3 regions of the Streptomyces sp. NPDC005752 genome follow, and region 1 is predicted to be linked to each of the others. Evidence: riboswitches for the same ligand, from Rfam matches in the RefSeq annotation. Region 1 holds a riboswitch; each other region holds the start of a gene.
The links. A riboswitch is a leader RNA that binds a small molecule or an ion and turns the genes downstream of it on or off. The one in region 1 is predicted to bind thiamine pyrophosphate.
Positions count from the first base shown of each region.

Region 1 (6,814 bases):
AACGCCAGGCTCTGGTTCCTCGGCGACTTCACCGACCGCGGTCCGGACGGCATCGGCGTCATCGATCTCGTCATGCGCCTCTCCGCGGAGGCAGCGGCGGCCGGCGGCTACTGCAAGGCCCTCATGGGCAACCACGAACTGCTGCTGCTCGGCGCGAAGAGGTTCGGCGGCACCCCGGTGAACTCCGGTGCCGGGACCGCGACGTTCCAGGCCGCCTGGCTGCTCAACGGCGGTCAGAAGACGGACATGGAGCGGCTCCAGGACGTCCATCTCCAGTGGATGGCCCGGCTCGACGCGGTCGTCGAGGAGGACGGGCACCTGCTCATGCACTCCGACACGACTGCCTACCTCGACTACGGATCGACCATCGAGGACGTCAACGACACGGTGCACGCCATTCTGACGCGGAACGACGCCGATGAGTGCTGGGACCTCTTCCGCAAACTCACCAAGCGGTTCGCCTTCCGCGACGAGGGCGGTGCGGAAGCCGTCCGCGAACTCATGTCGACATACGGCGGCCGACGCGTCGTCCACGGACACAGCCCCATTCCGTACCTGCTCGGCGAGGTCGGTTCGGAGGAGGGCGAGGACGCGGCGCGGCCCGTGGTGGACGGTCCGCACGTCTACGCGGACGGCCTGGCCATCGCCATGGACGGCGGAGTGACCATGGCCGGAAAGCTGTTGGTCGTCCAGCTTCCCCTGCCCGACTGACGGTCGCCGGGGAAGAACCGTCACGATCCGGCACGTCGGCGGACGCACCTATTTCCGTAAACCCCCTGTCACCCTGTGCCGTAGGCGCTCTACCATCGGCGTATCAGTAGCAGGCTCTCCTCCGTTTCACCCGATCACCCGGTCCACACGGTCGATCAGGCCTACGGAGCATCGGGGGATGCACATGAAAAGCGCTCCGCACCTGCTGGCCGAGGACCGCCCCGAATACGAGCGGATCCTTGCCGACGCACTGCGTCATGCTCACGAACGACCGGATCTGGACGGAGTCGGCGACCGGCTCAACGCGGAACAGCTCCGGACGATGGCTCTCGACGCCACGTCCCTGATCACCGCGTCGGCCGCCACCGAGTACGACCACTACGTGAAGGTCCGCGGCGAGCTGCGCGGGCCGGACGACCCGGACGCTCAGGGATCCGTCCTCGGACCCGCCGCGGACGAAGCCGACCCCACGGGCGCCGGTACGCTCGCGGTGCTCGCTGTCCTGGCGCCGGTCCTCGCAGGTACGGCCGCTCTGATATTCCTGCTCGTCGGCTACCCCCTGACGGCTCTCGACCCGGCCCCGGCCTTCGCCAGGACCATGGTCGCCGCCGGCTGGTTCTTCGCTGCCGTCGCCGCCGCGGCCATCTTCGCCGCCGCCGTGGGGCTTCTGGTCACCGCGCTGCGCAACGGCGCCACCGCGCTGCCCGCCGTGGACGAGGAGGAGGAACTGCCGGAGGAGGTGGCGCGTGCCCGGGAGGCATGGCGCCACGCCCTGCTGGAACGCGGCATACTGCCCTTCCTCCGGGACGCGCTGGCCGACCCGACGGCTGGGCCCGCTGCTGGGACGCCGCACCGCTCGGCCCACAGGATTCCGAAGATCGGCTACAGCAGACCGGACTTCTCCGGGCCGGGGGACGGGCCCTCCGCCGGGCCGCGCCCGACCTTCACCAGCCCCGACTTCACCAGCCCGGACTTCGGCGGCCCCGAACACCAGCCGGAGTGATCAGGCCGCCGCACGGTTCGACCATGTGGTCCTGAACGGGCGCGGTGCCGGGGCCGCGGTGGTCCTGGTGCTCCGGCCGGATGCCGTGGCCGATCCCTCATCGAGGAGCATCGCACTCACGAGACGATCCGGCAGGTCCCGTTCAGAGGATGCCTGCCTGGCGCGCGGCGGTCGTCCAGCTCGGGAACTCGGACAGAAGCCGGTCGTAGAGCTCTTGGTCGGGGACGGTGCTGATGTCGTCGACAGCGAAGAAGCCGACATTGTCGACGCGACGTCCGTGCAGGGAGTCGAACCGTTCCAGCACGCCGTAGTCTGACCGGCCCAGGCCGACGAACTGCCAGAAGATCGGCTCCTCCACCGCCGCCCGCAGCTCCTGCTCGATCTCGGCGTTGCGGTAGACACCGCCGTCCGAGAAGAACAGCACCAGAGTGGGGGCGGAGGTGGGGTGCTGCGCTACGTGGGAACGCACCTCCGCGATGACCCGCTGCTCCTCGTTCTGGATGCCCACGGCCCGCATGTCGACCTGCCCGGCTTCAAGCCCCCTCGGCCTCTTGTTGCGACGGAAGAGACCCACTTGCCCGACCCGTACGTGCAGGCGCAGCCAATCCGGGAGTTCACCGAGCCGGAGATCGGGCAGCCGGGCCGGCTGAGAGGCGAACGTCCATGCCTGCATCTCACCGTCGTCGTCGAGCTGCGCGGCGATCGCGGCCATCCGCTCCACCACGTCGGCCACGACGCCCCGCGTGTACAGGAAGCTCATGGAGCCCGAAGCGTCCAGCACGAGGACGACGCGCGCGACGACCCCCTCCGCGCCGTGCTTGCGCAGGCTGACCGCGACCTGTTCCTTGCGCAGCGACAGGCGCTTGCGCATGTCCACGGGGAGACGATCCTCGCCGTTGCCGAGGCGCGGGCCCCCGGACGCCGCGCTCGACACCGGTACGGCGGGCGGAACCGGCACGGCGGGCGCCGGCGGCGCGGCCTCGGAGGACGGCTCGTCGACCGCGATGCCGAACTCCGTGGCCAGACCGGCGAGCCCTGCGGCGTAACCCTGGCCCACCGCGCGGAACTTCCACTGTCCCCGCCTCAGGTAGAACTCGCCGCAGATGAACGCCGTCTCGGTCTCGGCCGTCATGTCGAAGCGCGCCACCTCGCTCCCCGAAGCCGCGTCGAGGAGTCTCAGCGTCAGCCCGGGCACCTGGCCGAAGGTTCCGCCGTCGGCCGAGGCGCACAACGCGACGCGCTCGACCTCGGGGTCGAGCGAGCGGAGGTCCACTGCCACGGAGTCGCTCGTGACACCGGCGGCGCTCTGTTTCCCCAGGTGTGCCACGGCTTCGGACCTGTGCCGCGGCTGGTTGTAGAAGACGAAGTCGCCGTCGTCACGGACCCGGCCGGTCGAGGTCAGCAGCAATGCCGAAGCATCGACGTCAGGCACGCCCGGTCCGTGGGACCAGGCGAGCTCGACGCGCAAGGCCACAGACTCCACGGATACGTTGGCACCCTTGCTGAGGGATCTCGTCGTCATGGCACCAGTCTGCCGAGAACATGGACCTCGTGGCTGGTTCTTGCCGGTCTCGGCCGCCCCGGCGGTGGGCGAGGCTCCGGGACGCAGAGCCCCGCCCCCTGGATCAGTCCGCCAGCGGCAGGTAGACCCGGTTACCGGCGGCAGCGAATTCCTTGGACTTTTCCAGCATCCCGACCTCGATCTCCTCCGAGGTGGCATCCGCGTCACCACCGAACTGCTCGGTGATGCTTCTGCTGATCTTCATCGAGCAGAACTTGGGGCCGCACATCGAGCAGAAGTGCGCCGTCTTGGCCGGTTCGGCCGGGAGGGTCTCGTCGTGGAACTCCCGTGCTGTGTCGGGGTCGAGCGCCAGGTTGAACTGGTCCTCCCAGCGGAACTCGAACCGCGCGTCCGAAAGCGCGTCGTCCCACTCCTGCGCCCCGGGATGCCCCTTGGCGAGATCCGCCGCGTGGGCGGCGATCTTGTACGTGATGACACCGGTCTTCACGTCGTCCCGGTTCGGCAGCCCCAAGTGCTCCTTGGGCGTGACGTAACAGAGCATCGCCGTGCCCCACCATGCGATCATCGCGGCGCCGATGCCGGAGGTGATGTGGTCGTACGCGGGAGCGACATCCGTGGTGAGGGGGCCGAGCGTGTAGAACGGCGCCTCCTCGCAGATCTCCTGCTGCAGGTCGATGTTCTCCTTGATCTTGTGCATCGGGACGTGCCCCGGGCCCTCGATCATCGTCTGGACGCCGAACCGCTTGGCGACGGTGTTGAGCTCGCCGAGCGTACGGAGTTCGGCGAACTGCGCCTCGTCGTTGGCGTCGGCGATGGAACCGGGGCGCAGCCCGTCACCGAGCGAGTACGTCACGTCGTACGCCGCGAGGATCTCGCAGAGCTCCTCGAAGTGCTCGTACAGGAACGACTCCTTGTGGTGCGCCAGGCACCAGGCCGCCATGATGGACCCGCCGCGCGAGACGATCCCGGTCTTACGGCGAGCCGTCAGCGGGACGTACGGCAGCCGGACACCGGCGTGCACCGTCATGTAGTCGACACCCTGCTCGGCCTGCTCGATGACGGTGTCCCTGTAGATCTCCCACGTCAGCTCCTCGGCCCGGCCGTCGACCTTCTCCAGTGCCTGGTAGAGGGGGACGGTGCCGATCGGGACGGGGGAGTTGCGCAGGACCCACTCCCGGGTGGTGTGGATGTTGCGGCCTGTGGAGAGGTCCATGACCGTGTCGGCGCCCCACTTGGTGGCCCAGGTCATCTTGTCCACCTCCTCCTCGATGGAGGAGGTGACGGCGGAGTTGCCGATGTTGGCGTTCACCTTCACCAGGAAGCGCTTGCCGATGATCATCGGCTCGATCTCCGGGTGGTTGACGTTCGCCGGCAGGACCGCCCGGCCCGCCGCGATCTCCTCGCGCACGACCTCGGGTTCGACGTTCTCCCTGATCGCGACGTACTCCATCTCCGGGGTGATCTCCCCCCGCCGGGCGTACGCGAGTTGCGTGACGGGCCGGCCGTCACGGCTTCGTCGGGGTTGCCGCGGACGGCCAGGGAAGACGGCGTCGAGGTTGCGCAGGCCCTCCCCGGGTTCTCCCCCTGGCTCGAGCAGGGGAGACCCCGTTCGGGGCGAGGGGCGCCTGAGTCCGTCGTCCTCGGGGCGCGCGGGACGGCCCGCATACTCCTCGGTGTCCCCGCGGCCGATGATCCAGCCCGCACGGAGCGGGTCGAGCCCTCGGCTCACGTCGGTGTCGGTGGCGGGATCGGTGTACGGCCCGGACGTGTCGTACAGCGTCACGTCCTTGCCGTTGGTGAGGTGCACCTGACGGACCGGCACCCGGAGGTCAGGACGTGAGCCCAGGACGTACCCCTTGTGCCAGCCGATGGACCTTCCTGACTCTTCGCTCCCCGCACCGTCGCCGTTCGCGGAGTTCACGGCGTCTGCCGTGTCCGCCTTCCCCGCCGGTGACGGCGCATTCGGTGCATTCTGCGTCGAGGCAGGCGTGCGTGCGTCCGCTGTGGTCATGAGACCTTCTCCCTACGCCGGCATTACCCGGTAACAGGTTCGGCGGTCGGCGCAGCGTGTTCCGTATGGATGTACGGAGGTCAGCGCCCTCTCAGCCCGGTGCTCCGAGCTCCCGCGTGTACAAATGCGCCTCCACGCTAGCCTCCCCTCTGGCGTGCTGGCCAGAGGGCATCCCCTGTTCTTGGGATGATCGGCGGGTGACGTCCCCCGGAAGCGCCCCTGAACCCCACGGCCAGGCATCAGGCAGCACGCAGAGTCATGCCCACGGCCATACCCACAGCCACGGCCCTGCCGCGCCGGTGTCCAAGCATCTGCGCAAGGTCATCGCGGCCGTGGTGATCCCCTTCGCGACCGCGGTCCTGGTGGGCCTCGTGGCGTTCTGGCCCGGTGGAGCTCCCGCCCATGAGCGCACCGGCGTCGGATTCGACCGGCAGACCCAGGACGGACAGGTGACGAAGGTCGTGTCGGTCGACTGCGCCGACGTGAACGCCTCCCAGGTGCCGGCGACCGGCGACACCTCCACGCCCTCCGGACGGGAGGCCGTCAACGAGCAGTCGGGACAGTGCAAGAAGGCCACGGTCGAAGTGACGACCGGTAAGGACAAGGGGCGTACGTTCGTCGAGGTCGTCCAACCCGATGCTCCACGGCAGTTGCACGAAGGCCAGGGGGTGGTCGTGGCGTACGCACCCGACGCACCCCGGGATCTGCAGTACTCGGTCACCGATGTGGACCGCACTGTGCCGATGGCGCTGCTCGCCGGGATCTTCGCGCTCGCGGTGGTCGTGGTCGGAAGGCTGCGCGGGCTGATGGCACTGATCGCTCTCGCCGTCTCCTTCGGCGTGCTGACCCTCTTCATCCTGCCGGCGATCCTGCAGGGATCGAATCCGCTGGTCGTTGCGGTGATCGGGGCCAGCGCGATCATGCTGATCGCCCTATACACCTGCCACGGGCTGACGGCCCGCACCTCGGTGGCCGTCATCGGCACGCTCATCTCGTTGCTGCTGATCGGGTTGCTGGGCTCGCTCTTCATCGGGTGGGCAGGGCTGACCGGAAACACGGACGACAACACCGGCCTCATCCATGGGCTGTACCCGGACATCGATATGAGCGGCCTGCTGCTGGCCGGTGTGATCATCGGATCACTCGGGGTGCTCGACGACGTGACCGTCACCCAGACGTCAGCGGTCTGGGAGCTCCACCAGGCCGACCCGAAGATGGGCGTGCGCGGGCTCTACCGCGCGGGCATCCGGATCGGGCGCGACCACATCGCCTCGGTCGTCAACACGCTCGTACTCGCCTACGCGGGCGCGGCGCTGCCCCTGCTGCTGCTCTTCTCCATCGCGCAGAGCAGCGTCGGCACGGTGGCCAACAGCGAACTGGTCGCCGAGGAGATCGTCCGGACTCTGGTCGGATCGATCGGGCTGGTCGCCTCGGTGCCGGTGACGACGGTGCTCGCGGCCTTGGTGGTCTCCGCGGACCGCACGGGGCTCGGCGCGGAAGCCGGAGCTCCTGCACCCGCACGGACCGGGAGGGGTCGACGCCGCAAGGCGTGAGACCGGCTACCGGA
Region 1 covers NZ_JBEXYB010000014.1:40,381-47,194, reverse strand. Annotated here, with positions in the region: gene ABZ441_RS14185 (metallophosphoesterase) at 1-711, shown strand, start outside; gene ABZ441_RS14180 (hypothetical protein) at 890-1,714, shown strand; gene ABZ441_RS14175 (VWA domain-containing protein) at 1,857-3,236, opposite strand; gene thiC (phosphomethylpyrimidine synthase ThiC) at 3,340-5,247, opposite strand; TPP riboswitch at 5,240-5,373, opposite strand; gene ABZ441_RS14165 (YibE/F family protein) at 5,445-6,800, shown strand.

Region 2 (6,814 bases), on a different contig from region 1:
CGGTGACGGACCACCGGCCGCGCGGGACGACCGCCTCGTTGACCGCGGCGGCCACCCCGGAGGGGGCCGCGGTCAACGAGGCGACCAGGGTGTCCAGCGTGGTGCCCGCGGGGACCGGGCGGCGTTCCCCGTTGACGGACAGGGAGACGGAATCGGGGACGGCTGCGGGCCGGGTCATACGGGCTGCTCCTGCGACGCGGGGACGGTGTCTTCGGGGGACGGGAGCGGGGGGTGCTCCTGAGAGGCGGCGGGGGCGAAGCGCCGCGCCGAGAAGGGGCGGCCCAGTTCGGGCAGCTCGCCGGTGGTCAGCACGTGGGCCATCACGTCGCCGGTGACGGGGGTCAGCAGCACCCCGTTGCGGTGGTGCCCCGTGGCGAGATGCAGGCCGGGCAGTGCCGTGGGGCCCAGCAGCGGCGCGTTGTCCGGTGAGGCGGGCCGCAGACCGGCTCCGGTCTCCGTCAGCGGCAGTTCGGTGATGCCGGGCACCAGCTCATGGGCGTCGCGCAGCAGCTCGTACACCCCGCCCGCCGTGACCGTGGTGTCCCATCCCAGCTCCTCGGTCGTCGCGCCGACCACCAGCTCACCGTTCGCACGCGGCACCAGGTAGACATGGCTGCCGCGTACGACCGCCCGCACCGTCCGGCTGAGGAAGGGGGCGTGCGCGGGGGGCACGGTCAGCCGGAGCACCTGTCCCTTGACCGGGCGCACCGGAGGCACGACCGTCTCGGGCAGCCCCGCCAGCCGGCCGCTGAGGCTGCCTCCGGCGAGCACCACCTGGCCGGCCGTCAGCTCCGTACCGTCCCGGAGTACCGCACCCGTGGCGCGGCCGCCGGCGACGGCGAGCCGCTGGACCCGGTCGCGCCGGAGGACCACCCCGGCGCGCTCGCACGCGGTGACCAGGGCCGAGGCCAGCCGCCTGGGGTCCACCTGGTGGTCGCCGTCGACCCGCAGCCCGCCGCGTACGCCGGGGGCGAGCATCGGCTCCAGACGGCGGCACTCGCGGCCGCTGAGCCACTCGGACTCCAGCCCCGACCGTTGCTGCAGGGCGTGAAGCTCGCGCAGATGCGCACGGTCGTCGGAGTCCAGCGCGACGGACAGGGTGCCGCAGGCGCGGAAGCCGGTCTCCTGCCCGCTCGCCTCCTCCAGCTCGGCCACGAAGGCCGGATAACGGGCGGCGGAGGCCACGTTGAGGCCGAGCAGCGTCTGTTCTCCGTAATGGAGTTCGGTGACGGCGGCGAGCATCCCGGCCGCGACCCGTGCGGCCCCGCCGCCCGGGTCGGGATCGGCCAGCGTGGTGCTCAGGCCGTGCCGTGCCGACCGCCAGGCGGTCACCAGGCCGATGATGCCGCCCCCGACGACCAGGACGTCGCAACCGTTCGCGGAGATGCGCATGGGCGTCCAGCCCCTCCCTTCGCCGGCATGACCCGGATCAGGTTCGTACGGTCGGAGGCCGGTCAGCCTCCCTCTCAGCCCGGTACGTCCGGACTCCCGCGAGTGTCTTACGGCGGCCAGCCTAGACCCCACGGCCCGCAGTCGGTAAGGGAGCGGCACCCGTGGCCCGTTCGCTCGACGGACTCGTCCGCATGGACGGCCGGATCCGCATGGACGAGACGTGGTAGTGGGAGTCGCGGGCGGGCGGCGGGACGAGCGTGGTGCAGGAACTCTTGAGGTGACGCCGACTCACGCGACTAGGGTGGGCGGGTGAGCGAGCAGACGCAGGACCCGGCAGGAGGACACCGGCCGAGCGGTGTCGTGATCGTGGGTGCCGGCATGGCCGGTGTACAGACGGCCGTGGCCCTGCGCGAAGAGGGCTTCGCGGGACCGGTCACGCTGGTCGGTGCCGAACCCCACCAGCCGTACGACCGGCCGCCCCTGTCCAAGGCCGTACTGCTCGGCAAGGCCGAGGACTCCGCCTTCGACGTCGACTTCGAGGAGCTGGACATCACCCTGCGCCTCGGGCTGGACGTGACGGGCCTGCGCGCGGAGGCGCACGAGCTGGACACCATGGAAGGACCCGTCGCCTACGACGTACTGGTTCTCGCCACCGGAGCGGAACCCGTCGCACTGCCGGGATCCGAGGGGGTGCCCGGCGTTCATCTGCTGCGCACCCTGGACGATGCCGCCCGGCTGCGGCCCGTCCTGGAGCGGCAGCACGACGTGGTCGTGGTCGGAGCGGGCTGGATCGGCGCCGAGTTCACCACCGCGGCCCGCGCGGCCGGCTGCGCGGTCACCGTCGTCGAGGCCGCCGACCACCCCCTCGCGGGCACGATGCCCGCCGAGGTCGCCGCTCCGATGGCCGGCTGGTACGCCGAGAGCGGAGCCGAACTCCTCACCGGTGCCCGGGTCGCACGCGTCGGACAGGGCGCCGTCCACCTGACGGACGGCCGGGTCGTCCCCGCCGGAGCGGTGGTCGTGGGCATCGGCGCCCGGCCCGCCACCGCGTGGCTCGCCGGTTCGGGCATCGCGCTCGGCCCGGACGGCTCGGTCACCGCGGACCGCTCGCTGCGCACCTCGCTGCCCGATGTCTACGCGGTCGGCGACTGCGCGTCGTTCCCCTCGGACCGCTACGGGGAGCGACTGCTGGTCCACCACTGGGACAACGCCCTCCAGGGGCCCCGCGCGGTCGCCGCCGCCCTCGCGGGCGGTGAGCCCGGCACGTACGACCCGGTGCCCTACTTCTGGTCCGAGCAGTTCGGGCGCTTCGTGCAGTACGCGGGCCGTCACACCGGAGCCGACACGCTGCTGTGGCGCGGCGACCCCGGGGACCCGTCCTGGACGGTCTGCTGGCTGAGGCGGGGGGTCCTGGTCGCCGTGCTGGCCGTGAGCCGGCCGCGCGACCTCGCGCAGGGGCGCAAGCTCGTCGAAGCCGGGGCGCGGATCGACCCGGCGCGGGCCGCCGACTCCTCCGTACCGCTGAAATCGACGGTTCTCCGGGGTCTGTGACAGCCCCGTACGGTCGGCCCGGGTACCGGCTGTCGGTCCGGGATGGCACGCTTGTCCTTGTGACCGAGATTGACGCAAAGATCGATGCTCTCGTCCCCGCCTGGCTCTACCTTCCCGACATCGCGGAAATGCTCGATGTCGAGGTGACGCGCGTACGGCAGTTGGTCAAGGATGGCCAGCTCATCGCCGTACGCCGTGGTGAGAACCGGGCGCTCCAGGTGCCTGCCGCCTTCATCGACGGCGACAAGGTGGTCAAGGGCCTCGCAGGGACCCTGACTCTCCTGAGGGACGACGGCTACAACGACGAAGAGATGCTGGACTGGCTCTTCACCCCCGACCCGAGCCTGCCCGGAACCCCCGCGCAGGCCCTGAGCGAGAATCGCGGTACGGAGGTGAAGCGCCGGGCTCAGGCGCTTGCCGTCTGACCGGACGACCGTGAGTGGAGTGCGGGCCGCGGCATTCGCGGCCCGCACTCCGCCGTTACCGGACCCGCCGGCACGGCGGTCCCCGGCGTACGGGCGATTCGTACCGCCACCGGCGACCCATCCACGCACCAGTCATCCATCCACGACCGACGGGGGAATTCATCATGTCCACGCCTCGCGACCAGCTCTCCGGCGCCCGGCTCTACCTGTGCACGGACGCCCGCAAGCGGCAGGGTGACCTGCCCGAGTTCCTCGACGCCGTGCTGGCCAACGGCGTGGACGTCGTGCAGTTGCGGGACAAGGGCATGGAGGCCGCCGAGGAGCTCGAACACCTCGCCGTGTTCGCCGACGCCTGCAAGCGCCACGGCGCGCTGCTCGCGGTGAACGACCGGGCCGACGTCGCCCACGCCATCGGTTCCGACGTGCTGCACCTCGGACAGGGGGACCTGCCGGTGCCCGCCGCCCGTGCCGTCGTCGGCGGCGACGTGGTGATCGGCCGCTCCACCCACGCCGAGGCCGAAGTCGATGCGGCCGTCGCCCAAGCGGGCGTCGACTACTTCTGCACGGGTCCCTGCTGGCCCACCCCGACCAAGCCCGGCCGGCACGCACCCGGCCTCGGCCTCGTGCGCTACGCCGCCTCGCTCGGCACGACGCGCCCGTGGTTCGCCATCGGCGGGATCGACGCCGGCAATCTGGACGAGGTGCTGGACGCCGGAGCGCGTCGCGTCGTGGTCGTACGGGCGATCACCGAGGCGACGGACCCCGCAGCGGCGGCCGCGACGCTCCAGCGGCGTATCCGGGAGCGCACCGCCTGAGCCGAGGGCCCTCCGGCGGTCCGGGTGCGTTCCCGCGCGGCGTCGGACCACGTGCACCGCAAGGCGGAGTGAGCCAGGGCAGGTGTCCGAAGGGTGGACGAGATTCACCGCATCCAGGGCAATTCGGCTTCTCTGGTTGGGGTACGGCCGGGCCCTGGTTAACCTCCCAGTATGGCCCTTGGTACACCTTCCACCAGGACGGATCACGCGCGCACCGTGCGTGATCTGCTCGCGACCGGCGAGACGTCTTTCTCGTTCGAATTCTGGGCGCCCAAGACCGAGAAGGGCGAGCGGAACCTCTGGAACGCCCTGCGCCGGGTCGAGGCGGTGGCGCCGAGCTTCGTCTCCGTGACGTACGGCGCGGGCGGTTCCACCCGTGCCGGGACGGTCCGGGCGACCCAGCAGATCGCGGCGGACTCCACGCTCACCCCGGTCGCGCACCTCACCGCCGTCGACCACTCCGTCGCCGAACTGCGCAACATGGTGGGTCAGTACGCCGACGCCGGTATCCGCAACATCCTCGCGGTGCGCGGAGACCCGCCCGGCGACCCGATGGGGGAGTGGGTCGAACACCCCCAGGGCGTGCGGTACGCGGCGGACCTCGTCCGGCTGATCAAGGAAGCCGGTGATTTCTGCGTGGGAGTCGCGGCGTTTCCCGAAATGCATCCGCGCTCCGCCGACTGGGACTCCGACATCGGTCATTTCGTGGACAAGTGCCGCGCCGGCGCCGACTACGCGATCACCCAGATGTTCTTCCACCCGGAAAGCTATCTCCAGATGCGTGACCGGGTGGTCGCCGCGGGTTGCGATACCCCGGTCATCCCCGAGGTGATGCCGCTCACCAGCGTGAAACAGCTGGAGAGATTCGCGCAGCTCAGTAACGCGTCCCTTCCTTCCTCGCTGAAAGAGCGCATCCTCGCCGCCAAGGACGACCCGGCGGCTGTACGCTCCATTGGCATCGAGTTCGCCACGGAGTTCTGCGCGAAACTGCTCTCCGAGGGTGTCCCGGGGCTGCACTTCATCACGCTGAACAACTCGACGGCGACACTCGAGATCTACGAGAATCTCGGACTGCACAAGCAGTCCTGACCGGCCGTACCCGCCACCAACCGGGGCGGTGGCCGCAGGAGGGGGCGGGCGTGGGCTGGACGGTCCTCTACATCGCATTCGGCATAGTGGCGCTGTGGCTGCTGGGCGAGGTGCTCCTGCAGTACAAGGCGCGCCTGCGCTGGCGGCTTCTCGCCTTCGGGGGTTTCCTCTGCGTGGTCCTGGGTGTCCTGATCCCCTCCGTACTGGTGATCGCGCTCGGGGCGATCGCCTTCGCGACGGGCCAGACCTATGTGACGCTCTCCTTCCGGCGCGGCTTCTCGACCGGGTGGGCCATAGGCGGCAGCCCCGGTGAGAGCCGCCGCCGCCGGCGTGGAGCCGGCGGCCAGGACGGCCCGAAGCCCACACTCGAGGTCTCGGGCCTGGAGTACGAGGAGGCCCCCCAGCAGTACGCTGAGGCCCCCCACCAGGCGGATGCGGGCCCGGCCGCGGTATACGCACCGGAGCCGCTGCCGGACGACACCGGGCAGTACGGCGTTTACACCGACTCCCCGGCCGCCGGCGGTGACCAGCAGCACCGGCACGCGGAACAGCAGCCGCAGTACGCCGCCTACGACCCGTACACCGGCTACTCCGAACCGGCCGCCCAGGATCCGTACGGCGGCCAGGAGGGCTACGTCCCCCAGGACACGTACCAGGGGCAGGGCACCTACACGGGGCAGTACGACTACGGCACGGACCAGGCGGGTCACGGCGCCCACTCCGACCCGTACGCCGGCACGGACACCACCGCGGGCACCGGCCAGTACGGGGCGTACGACAGCTACGGCAACGGCTACGACCCCGCCTACGGCACCGGGCAACCGGCGGACCCGTACGCCGGCCAGTACACCGACACCCCGCCCGGCGGGGTCTGGGTTCCGCAGCAGCGCGAGAGCAACCACCACGCCCCGCTGCCGCCGGAAGCCCCCGTCCAGCCCGCTCCGTACGGCAACGGGTACGACACGGGCCAGAACGAGCAGTACCGCTACTGACCCGGCGGCGGGCAGCCGGAACAATCCTGCCGCCCCGCCGTTCGCCTCCCGCCGTCCGCCGCTCACTGCGAGCCGCGGAAGCCGTCGCCCTCCACCACGAGTCCCGCGACCAGGGCCCCCGACATCCCGGCATGGGCCATCCCACCGCCCGGATGCGACCAGCCGCCCGCGAGGTACAGACCCGGCAACGGGGTGCGGTTCCCCGCGTGCAGACAGGAGCCCTGTGCCCCGGCCAGAGCCGGAGCCGGCACGGAACCGCCCCGGGCACCGGTGTCGGCCGCGGTCTCGGCCGGTGTACGCACCTCCGCGTGGAGTATCCGCTCGCGCAGGCCGGGCACGGCTTCGGCGGCCCGGCTGATCACCGCGTCCGCGAAGCGCTCCCGCAGTCCAGGGTCCGTCCAGTCGACCGGACCGTGCGGTGCCACCGTCACCGTCAGGGTCACCGCCTCGTGCTCCTCGTCGGGGCGCGTGGCGGGGTCGTCCGGGCGCAGGACCGTCACCGTGGGCAGCTCCGCCGTCCTGCCGCCGAACACCGCCTCCTGCTCCGCAC
Region 2 covers NZ_JBEXYB010000029.1:40,988-47,801, forward strand. Annotated here, with positions in the region: gene thiS (sulfur carrier protein ThiS) at 1-178, opposite strand, end outside; gene thiO (glycine oxidase ThiO) at 175-1,392, opposite strand; TPP riboswitch at 1,390-1,502, opposite strand; gene ABZ441_RS23840 (FAD-dependent oxidoreductase) at 1,771-2,943, shown strand; gene ABZ441_RS23845 (Rv2175c family DNA-binding protein) at 3,003-3,368, shown strand; gene thiE (thiamine phosphate synthase) at 3,533-4,183, shown strand; gene metF (methylenetetrahydrofolate reductase [NAD(P)H]) at 4,355-5,272, shown strand; gene ABZ441_RS23860 (hypothetical protein) at 5,323-6,264, shown strand; gene ABZ441_RS23865 (NAD(P)/FAD-dependent oxidoreductase) at 6,327-6,814, opposite strand, start outside.
Region 2: it holds a riboswitch for thiamine pyrophosphate, as region 1 does, so the genes downstream of both, thiO (glycine oxidase ThiO) here and thiC (phosphomethylpyrimidine synthase ThiC) in region 1, are expected to answer to the same signal.

Region 3 (6,814 bases), on a different contig from region 1:
ACGCCGAGCCGGCCGCCGCCGCCGACGAGCAGGACGCCGAGAAGGCTGAGGCCCCGGCCGCCGCCGAGGCCCCTGCCGCCGAGGCCCCTGCCGCCGAGGCCCCCGCCGCCGAGGCTCCGGCCGCGGACGCCGAGCAGGCCTGACACCCGTCAGCCACGGCTGAATGACGGCGGGGGTCGGTGCATCGGCACCGCCCCCGCCGTTCACCCGTATCTTTCAGACTTCGAGAGAGAAACAGACTCATGGCGAACTACACCGCCGCTGACGTCAAGAAGCTCCGCGAGCTCACCGGCGCCGGCATGATGGACTGCAAGAAGGCGCTCGACGAGGCGGACGGCAACGTCGACGGCGCCGTCGAGGCGCTTCGCATCAAGGGCCAGAAGGGCGTCGCCAAGCGCGAGGGCCGTTCCGCCGAGAACGGTGCCGTCGTCTCCCTCGTCTCCGAGGACAAGACGTCCGGCGTCCTCGTCGAGCTGAAGTGCGAGACGGACTTCGTCGCCAAGGGTGACAAGTTCCAGGCCGTCGCCAACACGCTCGCCGCGCACGTCGCCGCGACCTCTCCGGCCGACATCGAGGCGCTCCTCGCCTCGGAGATCGAGCCCGGCAAGACCGTTCAGGCATTCGTGGACGAGGCCAACGCCAACCTCGGTGAGAAGATCGTCCTGGACCGCTTCGCGCAGTTCGAGGGTGCGTTCGTCTCCGTCTACATGCACCGCACGATGCCCGACCTGCCGCCGCAGATCGGCGTCATGGTCGAGCTGGACAAGGCCGACGCCGAGCTGGCCAAGGGCCTCGCGCAGCACATCGCCGCCTTCGCCCCGAAGTACCTGTCCCGCGAGGACGTCCCCGCCGAGGTCGTCGAGGCCGAGCGCCGCGTCGCCGAGGAGACCACCCGCGCCGAGGGCAAGCCCGAAGCCGCGCTCCCGAAGATCGTCGAGGGTCGCGTCAACGGCTTCTTCAAGGAGGCCACCCTCCTCGGCCAGCCCTACGCGCTGGACAACAAGAAGTCCGTCCAGAAGGTCCTGGACGAGGCCGGTGTCGCCCTGAAGCGCTTCGCGCGTATCAAGGTCGGCATCTGAGTCCGTCCGCGAACAACGGCGGACCCTATAGGGTCTAGTGCAGTCGACGGCCGCACTCATGCCGGACGACCGCAGATCTGACGAGGAGGCCATTGCCGCTGAGGGACACCAGACCCACCGGCAATGGCCTTCTTCGTATGTGCACGAGGAGAATTTCCATGGACAAGGGCGCGGACGCCACCCAGGCCGACGACAAGCGCGACGACGGCAAGATTTCCGGACGCTTCATGCTGAAGCTGTCGGGTGAGGCCTTCGCCGGTGGCGGAGGCCTCGGCGTCGACCCCGACGTCGTGCACACCATCGCCCGCGAGATCGCCGCGGTCGTGCGCGACGGCGCGGAGATCGCGGTCGTCATCGGTGGCGGCAACTTCTTCCGCGGCGCCGAACTCCAGCAGCGCGGCATGGACCGGGCACGGTCCGACTACATGGGCATGCTCGGCACGGTCATGAACTGCCTGGCGCTGCAGGACTTCCTGGAGAAGGAAGGCATCGACTCACGCGTCCAGACCGCCATCACCATGGGCCAGGTCGCGGAGCCGTACATCCCGCTCCGTGCGGTACGGCACCTGGAGAAGGGTCGCGTCGTGATCTTCGGTGCCGGTATGGGCATGCCGTACTTCTCCACCGACACCACCGCTGCCCAGCGCGCCCTGGAGATCGACGCCGAGGCGCTGCTGATGGGGAAGAACGGCGTGGACGGGGTCTACGACTCCGACCCGAAGACCAACCCCGACGCGGTGAAGTTCGACGCCCTGCAGTACGGCGAAGTGATCGCCCGCGACCTCAAGGTCGCCGACGCCACCGCGATCACACTCTGCCGTGACAACCAGCTCCCCATCCTGGTCTTCGAGCTGACCGCGGAGGGCAATATCGCCCGCGCGGTCAAGGGTGAGAAGATCGGCACGCTGGTGAGCGACGAGAGCACCCGGGCCTGACGGCCCGAACCGATGGACAACGGCCTGCCGGTCGGACACCGTGCAGGTGAGGACGCGACGCAGGACCCGACGATGCCGGGTCCGCTCAAGACACGCAGGAGCACGTGGTGATCGAAGAAATCCTCCTCGAGGCCGAGGAGAAGATGGAGAAGGCCGTCGTCGTGGCGAAAGAGGACTTCGCCGCGATCCGTACCGGCCGTGCGCACCCGGCGATGTTCAACAAGATCGTCGCCGACTACTACGGCGCGCTGACCCCGATCAACCAGCTGGCCTCGTTCTCGGTTCCCGAGCCGCGGATGGCCGTGGTGACCCCGTTCGACAAGACCGCGCTGCGCAACATCGAGCAGGCGATCCGTGACTCCGACCTCGGCGTCAACCCGAGCAACGACGGCAACATCATCCGTGTGACGTTCCCCGAGCTCACGCAGGACCGCCGCAAGGAGTACATCAAGGTCGCCAAGACCAAGGCCGAGGACTCCAAGATCTCGATCCGCTCCATCCGCCGTAAGGCCAAGGAGTCGCTGGACAAGCTCGTCAAGGACAAGGAGTCCGGCGAGGACGAGGTCCGCCGCGCGGAGAAGGAGCTCGACGACACCACCGCGAAGTACGTCGCGCAGGTGGACGAGCTGCTCAAGCACAAGGAAGCCGAGCTGCTCGAAGTCTGATGAACGACTCTTCCTGGGGTGCCCCGCAGGGAGCCGGTTACCGGGGCGCGCCCGAGATGGGGGCCGCTCCGGCGGGTCCTGCATACGATGTGCACGGCGCCCAGCAGACTCGGCCCATGCCCATCGTGCCGGACGTTCCCGACGCAGGTAGAGACGCTGACGACCGCGACGACCGGAACGGGGACGCCGCGCGGGTCAGCGGCCCCCTGTTCCGTGACGAGAAGCCGCAGGAGCCCATGTCCACCCCGCTGCCGTCCCCGCCGCCCAAGAAGCGCGCGGGGCGTGACCTGCGTGCTGCCATAGGCGTCGGGGTGGGCCTCGGCGCCCTCGTCGCCGGCTCCCTCTTCGTGGTGAAGGCCGTCTTCGTCGGCGTGGTCGTGCTGGCGGTGGTGGTCGGTCTCTGGGAGCTCACCTCCCGGCTCAAGGAGCGCAAGGGCATCAACGCCCCTCTCGTGCCGCTCGCCGTCGGCGGCGCCGCGATGGTCGTCGCCGGCTACGTGAGGGAGGCGGAGGGTGCCTGGGTCGCCATGGCACTCACCGCTCTCGCGGTGCTCGTGTGGCGGATGACGGAGCCGCCCGAGGGCTACCTCAAGGACGTCACGGCGGGGGTCTTCGCCGTGTTCTACGTGCCGTTCCTCGCCACGTTCGTCGCGATGATGCTCACCGCGGACGACGGTGCGTGGCGGGTGCTGACCTTCCTCCTGCTGACCGTGGTCAGTGACACCGGCGCGTACGCCGTCGGCTGGCGCTTCGGCACGCACAAGCTGGCTCCCCGCATCAGTCCCGGGAAGACCCGGGAAGGCCTGGTCGGCGCGGTCGGCTTCGCGATGGTCGCCGGCGCCCTGTGCATGGAGTTCCTGATCGACGGCGGGAGCTGGTGGCAGGGGCTGCTGATGGGCCTCGCCGTCGCGGCCAGCGCCACGCTCGGCGACCTGGGTGAGTCCATGATCAAGCGGGACCTCGGGATCAAGGACATGGGCACGCTGCTGCCCGGTCACGGCGGCATCATGGACCGGCTGGACTCGCTGCTGCCGAGCGCCCCGGTCGTATGGCTGCTGCTGGTGCTGTTCGTCGGATCCGGCTGAGTTCCGCGCGTCGCGCTTGCAGGGGTGGGGCCGGTCGTCCAGTCGGACGACCGGCCCCTTCTCCGTGTGCCTGATCCGGCCCGCGGCCGTCGCTCCCCGGGAGGCCCCTGCCTGTGCGACCGGTGGCCGTTCCCGCGCACGCCTTGTGCGACCGGTCACCGTATCTGCCCGCGCCTGGGCCGTCCATGGGCCGTGGTACGCCCGCTGACCTGGGGCGGAGCCGGGCCGAGCGCCGCTGACGTCCCGCCCGGATCCTCGGCGGACCCGAGTACCACGGCGTGTCTGCGACACTGGATGAACCATGCCTAAGCCCGGAGAACTCACTTTCGTCGCGCCCCGCGGAGCCAAGCTGCCGCCGCGGCACCTCGCCGACCTCACCCCCGACGAGCGCAAGGAAGCAGTCGCCGCGACCGGCGAGAAGCCCTTCCGTGCCAAGCAGCTGTCGCAGCACTACTTCACGCGGTACGCGCACGACCCGGCGGAGTGGACCAACATCCCGGCCGCCTCGCGGGAGAGGCTCGCCGAGGCGATGTTCCCCGACCTGATGTCGGTGATGCGCCACATCAGCTGCGACGACGACACCACCCGCAAGACGCTCTGGAAGCTGCACGACGGGACGCTCGTCGAGTCCGTCCTCATGCGCTACCCGGACCGGGTGACCATGTGCATCTCGTCCCAGGCCGGCTGCGGCATGAACTGCCCGTTCTGCGCGACCGGGCAGGCGGGACTCGATCGCAACCTGTCGACCGCGGAGATCGTGCACCAGATCGTGGACGGCATGCGCGCGCTGCGCGACGGCGAGGTCCCGGGCGGGCCGGCGCGGCTTTCCAACATCGTCTTCATGGGCATGGGCGAGCCGCTGGCCAACTACAAGCGCGTGGTCGGTGCGATCCGCCGGCTGACGGACCCGGAGCCGGACGGCCTCGGTCTCTCGCAGCGCGGGATCACCGTGTCCACGGTGGGCCTGGTGCCTGCGATGCTGCGCTTCGCCGACGAGGGCTTCAAGTGCCGCCTCGCGGTCTCCCTGCACGCCCCGGACGACGAACTGCGCGACACCCTCGTTCCCGTCAACACCCGCTGGAAGGTCCGCGAGGTTCTGGACGCCGCGTGGGAGTACGCGGAGAAGTCCGGCCGCCGCATCTCCATCGAGTACGCGCTCATCCGGGACATCAACGACCAGGCATGGCGCGGTGACCGGCTGGGCCGGCTGCTCAAGGGCAAGCGGGTCCACGTCAACCTCATCCCGCTGAACCCGACTCCGGGTTCGAAGTGGACCGCCTCACGCCCCGAGGACGAGAAGGCGTTCGTCGACGCCATCGCCGCGCACGGCGTGCCGGTCACCGTCCGGGACACCCGCGGCCAGGAGATCGACGGGGCCTGCGGACAGCTGGCGGCCACCGAGCGCTGAGGCGTCCCGGGCGGACGGGCGCGATCCGGACGGTCCGGCGTGTTCCGGCCGGTGTAGCCTGGCCGGGAAATCAACTTCATATTCCGACAGGGGAGCGCCACAGCGCTGAGAGTGCGGCACCGAGGACAGGTCGGCCGCAGACCCTCTGAACCTCGCCCGGGTCATTCCGGGTAGGAAGTTCGGACCTTACTCAAGCTGTTGCGCCCTGCCCGCTCACCGAGCGGGCAGGGCCGCGTCTCTTCCTGGTCATCTCCAGGAGGAATCACATGAACAACACCACGAAGTACGCGGTGACCGCGCTCGCCGCCGCACTCGGCATATCAGCGCTCGCGGGCTGCGGCGGGGCGGACGACGCGTCCGCGGGTGGCGAGGGATCCAAGGGTTCCAAGACCGTCACCCTGGTCAGCCACGACTCCTTCAACGCCTCGGACGCCGTACTGAAGGCGTTCACGAAGGAGACCGGCTACAAGATCAAGGTGCTCAAGAGCGGTGACGCCGGAGCCGCGCTCAACCAGGAGATCCTCACCAAGGGGTCCCCGCGCGGCGACGTCTTCTTCGGAGCCGACAACACGCTGCTCTCCCGCGCCCTCGACAACGGTCTGTTCACGCCGTACGAGGCGAAGGGTCTCGACCGTGTCGCCGCCGACGCCCAGCTCGACGCGGAGAAGCATCGCGTCACGCCCGTCGACACCGGTGACATCTGCGTCAACTACGACAAGAAGTACTTCGCCGACAAGAAGCTCGACCCGCCGAAGACCTTCGACGACCTGCTGAAGCCCGCGTACAGGAACCTCCTCGTCACCGAGAACGCCGCGACCTCCTCGCCCGGACTCGGCTTCCTGCTCGGGACCGTCGCCACCCACGGTGAGGACGGCTACCAGGACTACTGGAAGAAGCTGAAGGACAACGGCGTCAAGGTCGTCGATGGCTGGGAGCAGGCGTACAACGACGAGTTCTCCGGCTCCGCGGGGGGCAAGAAGGCCAAGGCCGACCGCCCGCTGGTCGTCTCCTACGCCTCCAGCCCGCCCGTCGAGGTGCTGTACGCCGATCCGCAGCCCACCGAGGCGCCGACCGGTGTCGCCACCGGCACCTGCTTCCGCCAGATCGAGTTCGCCGGTCTGCTGGACGGCGCGAAGAACGAGGCGGGGGGCAAGGCGCTGCTGGACTTCCTGATCAGCAAGCGGTTCCAGGAGGACATGCCGCTGAACATGTTCGTGAACCCGGTGGTGAAGGACGCGAAGCTGCCGGAGCTGTTCACGAAGTTCGGTGCGACCGTCGACAAGCCGGCGACCGTGGCTCCGAAGAAGATCGCCGAGAACCGTGAGCAGTGGGTCCAGTCGTGGTCCTCGCTCGTCGTGAAGTAACCGCGCGGCCCTCGGGCAAGGGCGGGCGCACCGGCAAGGGCGGTGCGCCCGGGAGCAAGGGCGGGCGCACCCACGGGGGCGGCGTGCGCGGGAACGCGGTTCGGCTCGGCCTGATGGCCGTGCCCGTCGCGTTCTTCGCGCTGTTCTTCGCCTATCCGGTCGTCGCGATCGTCGGCCGGGGGCTGAAGGCGGACGGTGACTGGCAGTTCGGCCGGATCGGCACGGTGCTCAGCCGGCCGGACATCCTGGACGTCCTCTGGTTCACCACCTGGCAGGCC
Region 3 covers NZ_JBEXYB010000038.1:43,581-50,394, reverse strand. Annotated here, with positions in the region: gene rpsB (30S ribosomal protein S2) at 1-143, shown strand, start outside; gene tsf (translation elongation factor Ts) at 243-1,079, shown strand; gene pyrH (UMP kinase) at 1,238-2,014, shown strand; gene frr (ribosome recycling factor) at 2,122-2,679, shown strand; gene ABZ441_RS27340 (phosphatidate cytidylyltransferase) at 2,679-3,764, shown strand; gene rlmN (23S rRNA (adenine(2503)-C(2))-methyltransferase RlmN) at 4,066-5,172, shown strand; TPP riboswitch at 5,251-5,367, shown strand; gene ABZ441_RS27330 (thiamine ABC transporter substrate-binding protein) at 5,439-6,536, shown strand; gene ABZ441_RS27325 (iron ABC transporter permease) at 6,650-6,814, shown strand, end outside.
Region 3: it holds a riboswitch for thiamine pyrophosphate, as region 1 does, so the genes downstream of both, ABZ441_RS27330 (thiamine ABC transporter substrate-binding protein) here and thiC (phosphomethylpyrimidine synthase ThiC) in region 1, are expected to answer to the same signal.